2 regions of the Butyricicoccus sp. OF10-2 genome follow, and region 2 is predicted to be linked to the other one. Evidence: predicted binding sites of a transcription regulator. Region 2 holds the regulator's gene; the other holds the start of a gene.
What was found. Region 2 encodes NrdR, which represses ribonucleotide reductase genes. Its sites were predicted from a motif close to CACNANATNTNGTG; they were not measured.
Positions count from the first base shown of each region.

Region 1 (2,467 bases), on a different contig from region 2:
GCAATTTTGGCAAAGTTGCCGCAGGAATTCGACGAAAAAATGACAGGATTTTTTGGATATGGACTTGATTTTAGCATGCTTAACTGATAGAATAAAAGCAGAATTTTTAAGATTCAGTTTTTATCAGAAAGGAAGTATTCCCATGCCTTTAGTTACTACTACTGAGATGTTCAAGAAGGCTTACGACGGCGGCTACGCTGTTGGCGCTTTCAACGTGAACAACATGGAGATCGTTCAGGGTATCACCGAGGCTTGCCAGGAGCAGCACGCTCCGGTAGTCCTGCAGGTATCCAAGGGCGCACGCGCTTACGCAAACCACACCTACCTCGTTAAGATGGTAGAGGCTGCTGTTAAGGAGTGCCCGGACATTCCGATCGCTCTGCATCTGGACCACGGCCCGGACTTCGAGACCTGCAAGTCCTGCATCGACGGCGGTTTCTCCTCCGTTATGATCGACTGCTCCTCCCGTCCGTTCGACGAGAACGTTGAGGAGACCAAGAAGGTTGTAGAGTACGCTCACGCTCACGGCGTTGTTGTCGAGGCTGAGCTCGGCACCCTGGCTGGCGTAGAGGACGACGTAAAGGTTTCCGCTGAGGATTCCTCCTACACCCATCCGGAAGAGGTTGAGGAGTTCGTAACCCGCACCGGCTGTGACTCTCTGGCTATCGCAATCGGCACCTCTCACGGCGCTTACAAGTTCACCCCGGATCAGTGCACCCGCAACGAGCAGGGCATTCTGGTTCCGCCTCCGCTGCGTTTCGACGTACTCGAGGAAGTTTCCAAGCGTCTGCCGGGCTTCCCGATCGTACTGCACGGTTCCTCTTCCGTACCGCGTGAGTTTGTTGACAAGATCAACAAGTTCGGCGGCAAGATGCCGGATGCAATCGGCATTCCGGAGGAAGAGCTGCGTCACGCTGCACAGCTGTCCGTCTGCAAGATCAATATCGACTCCGATATTCGTCTGGCTATCACCGCTTCTATCCGCGAGCACTTCGCTGAGCATCCGGATCACTTCGACCCGCGCCAGTACCTGAAGCCGGCTCGTCAGGCTGTCAAGGACATGGTTACCCACAAGCTGATCAATGTTCTGGGCTGCAACGGCAAGGCATAAGATCATTTTCTGATCGAAACCAAAGAACCTCGGAATCCTGTTCCGGGGTTCTTTTTTCGTCTTGCGATGGGGAATAGAACGGATACCATATATAGTGTATCTGCTTTTTTGCGGGAGAAATTACCACGGAGAAAATAAAGGAGAAACTTTGTGGAATTTGTCGCGCTTTTCTGATAAATTTTTCGAGTCAAGAGGAAAAGTTTAGAGAATGCTCCAATAAAAATAGTGCTTTTCTTGCAAATGTGCCAAAAAGAATTTAGCGCCTTGACAGGGCGGTGTTTCGGCGGTAGAATATATAAGCAAGAGATAAGCAGACACAAGATGTTGTGCGATATTGAATGCACCACTACATAATTTAGTAAATAATCAAGAAATCGCCGTTAGGCGGTTTTTGTATGAGAGAGGGATTTTTCTTTATGATTCAGCAGATCGTCAAGCGGGACGGGCGCATGGCTCCCTTTGAGATCGACAAGATCACAAATGCAATTTTCGGCGCAGCACAGGCCTCCGGCGGCCAGGATCACGATATGGCGCAGGAGCTGGCAGAGCAGGTCGAAAAAACGCTGGAGGAGACTGCTGGAACCGAAACTCCCACCGTTGAACAGGTGCAGGACACTGTTGAGAAGGTTCTGATCGAAAGCGGACATGCCCGCACGGCCAAGAAGTACATCCTGTACCGCAACGAGCGCACCCGCGTGCGTGAGATGAACACCCGTCTGATGAAGGTGTACGAGGATCTGACGTTCAAGTCCTCGCTCGAGAACGACGTCAAGCGCGAGAACGCCAATATCGACGGTGATACCGCGATGGGCACCATGCTCAAGTACGGCTCCGAGGGCGCCAAGCAGTTCTATGAGATGTTTATCCTCGATCCGGCGCATGCTAAGGCGCACCGCGAGGGCGATATCCATATCCACGATCTGGATTTTCTGACGCTGACCACCACCTGCTGTCAGATTGACCTGCTGAAGCTGTTCCGCGACGGTTTTTCCACCGGTCACGGCTTCCTGCGTGAGCCGAACGACATCCGTTCGTACTCTGCGCTGGCATGCATTGCTATCCAGTCTAATCAGAATGACCAGCACGGCGGTCAGAGCGTGCCGAACTTCGATTACTCGATGGCGCCGGGTGTGCGCAAGACCTTCCGCAAGCTGTTCCGCGACAATCTCGCCAAGGCCCTTGAGGTGTTCGGTGAGGACGACAACAACGAGGTCGATGCGCGTGCGCTGACCGAGCGTGTTGAGCAGGAGACCGGCAAGTGGGCTTGTCTGGCAGGCGGCAACGGCTACGACGAAGCGATGGCTAAGGCACTTTCCGAGACGCTTGACGAAAAGACGGTTGCAAAGTGCATGAAGT
Region 1 is NZ_QUMC01000040.1:7,147-9,613, forward strand. Features, by position in the region: gene DXB00_RS17825 (hypothetical protein) at 1-87, shown strand, start outside; gene fba (class II fructose-1,6-bisphosphate aldolase) at 143-1,111, shown strand; gene DXB00_RS14985 (anaerobic ribonucleoside triphosphate reductase) at 1,528-2,467, shown strand, end outside.
Region 1: DXB00_RS14985 (anaerobic ribonucleoside triphosphate reductase) is a predicted target of NrdR. The motif match lies at 1,427-1,440, and genes of this name have one in related genera.

Region 2 (2,467 bases):
CTGTTCGATGCGGTAATTGACCAGCTTGCCGGAGACGATAATGCCGCCGGCCGTGCCCGCCAGCGTCCCCAGCAGACTCAGTCCCGCAATGATGATCTCAGCTGACACGTTTTCACCTCCTTGCTTCGCATAAGTGCCTGCACCCATACGCCGTTCGGCGGCGAAAATTGACCACGAATGGTCAACTCGGTCGAAAACTATTCCTATTTTCTTTTATTTTTCTTTGAGCGCACCCTTTTCGATGTTCGCCTGCAGGATTTTGTCCGTCAGCTCATACAGATACGCCGAGCCTTTCTCTGTGCGGCTCTGGCGGCCGTAGACCTGCTTGGCGGTCACATCGTGGTCAGCCCAGTCGCTGCCGCCGTTGCTGTTGTTGAGCAAGAGCGGCTGCAGATTGTCCATCGCGTGGGCAAAGTGCGCCTCGGCGGTCTCATCGGCCTCAAATTCGTCAAAAACAGCCATCAGTTCGCGCTTCTGGTCGTCCGGCAGGAGCGAATAAATGCGCTGCTTTGCCGCGTCCTCGCGCGTCTTCTGCGTCTGCAGACCGTCGGTGTCGTAGGCGTAGGTGTCGCCTGCGTCAATCTCCACCACATCGTGCAGCAGGCACATGAGCATGACCCGCGCCACATCCACCGGCTCGTTGGAATATTCCTGCAGCAGATACGCCATGACAGCCATGTGCCATGCGTGCTCGGCGTCATTCTCGCGGCGGCCGTGGCCGGAGAGATGCGTCTGCCGGAAAATGTTCTTCTCCTTGTCGATCTCAAGAATGAAATTCAGCTGTTTCTGCAGCCGTTCGTCCATAAATCCATCTTCCTTTCGATATGAAAAAACGGGTACAGCCTGCGCCATACCCGCCGAATTATTTATCTTTGAGGAGCGTGTTCAGCTCTTCCATAAAGGTGTTGATGTCCTTAAACTGGCGGTAGACCGAGGCAAACCGCACATACGCGACCTCATCAACCTTACGCAGCTGCTCCATGACAAGCTCACCGATGACCTTGCTGGAGACCTCGCTTTCGAGCGAGCTGAACAGCTTCTGCTCGACGTAATCGACGATCTGCTCCAACTGCATCAGCGAAACCGGGCGTTTCTCGCAAGCCTTCACCAGACCGTTGAGCAGCTTCTGGCGGTCGTACGCCTGCCGCGTGCCATCGCGCTTGATCAGCATAAGCGGCATGCGCTCCACCGTCTCGTAGGTGGTAAAGCGTTTTCCGCAGTGGAGACATTCACGCCGGCGGCGGATGCTGGTACCCTCGTCCGTCGGACGGGAGTCCACGACCTTGCTGTCTTCAAAGCTGCAAAATGGGCACTTCATCGTACTTCCCCCTTGTGAACACCGCTTCACACGCGTGGTTTGTTATCTGTCTGCTGTTATTATACTACGCGGAGTGCTGTTAAGTCAATTTTTTATTGCGATAAAGCGGCACCTTTTCCTGCACTGCCCTATCCGGTCGGCTTCTTTCTCTGTACCAGTCCCCTGCGCCGATAAACAAACGCAAAAAAGGCACCCGAACGGGTGCCTTTTCGATAGTCGTTAGATCTTGCGGCGACGGCGGAACTTCTTACGGAAGAAGCCCCACAGACCGGTAGACAGCATAACGGACGACCAGCCGCCGGCCAGGATACCGACGATCAGCGGCAGAGTGAACTGCTTGAGCGACGGAACACCGAGGATGTATACCATGCCGATGGTGAACAGCGTGGTAAGCGTGGTGTTGATGGTACGGCCCATGGTCTGCCAGATGCTCTTCTCGCCAATGACCTCAAACGGCTCCTTGCGCGCGGTGCGCAGGTTCTCACGAACGCGGTCGAATACGATGATGGACGCGTTGATGGAGTAGCCGAGGATGGTCAGTGCAGCAGCGATGAAGTTGCTGTCGAGCGGAATCTGCAGCAGAACGTAAACGCTCAGCATAACGAGCAGATCGTGAACCAGGCAGCAGATCGCAGCCAGACCACTGGTCAGCTCGAAGCGGAAGGTGATGTACACCAGCATCAGCAGGATTGCAAGGATCGAGCAGAGGAATGCCGAACGCTGCAGGTCGCTGCCGACAGAAGCGGATACGTCGTTGTTGTTGAGGATATCGGTATCGGCAAGGCTGTACTTCTCCAGCATCTTGTCGATCACGGCAGCACGCTGCTCGGAATCGATCGAGGTGGAGCGGATCAGCACGTCCTCGTTGCCGTCACCGGAGGAGGTTACAGAGGATGCGTCCACGCCGGTTGCGTCCTTGAACAGATCGCTGACCTCGGTCTGGATATCCTGCGTAACAGCGGTATGCATGTTGAACTCCATCTCGGTACCGCCGGCAAAGTCGATGCTCAGGTTGAACAGGTTCTTGCCGAACGGCAGCAGGATCAGCGCGACAAGGCCGGTAGCGACCAGTACGACAGAGATACCGCCAAAGATCTTGAAGTTCTTGAGGATCGGGAAATGCTTCTTCTCTTCCTTGCGCTCACGCAG
Region 2 is NZ_QUMC01000031.1:28,974-31,440, reverse strand. Features, by position in the region: gene DXB00_RS13795 (hypothetical protein) at 1-108, opposite strand, end outside; gene DXB00_RS13790 (HD domain-containing protein) at 214-804, opposite strand; gene nrdR (transcriptional regulator NrdR) at 863-1,318, opposite strand; gene secD (protein translocase subunit SecD) at 1,538-2,467, opposite strand, start outside.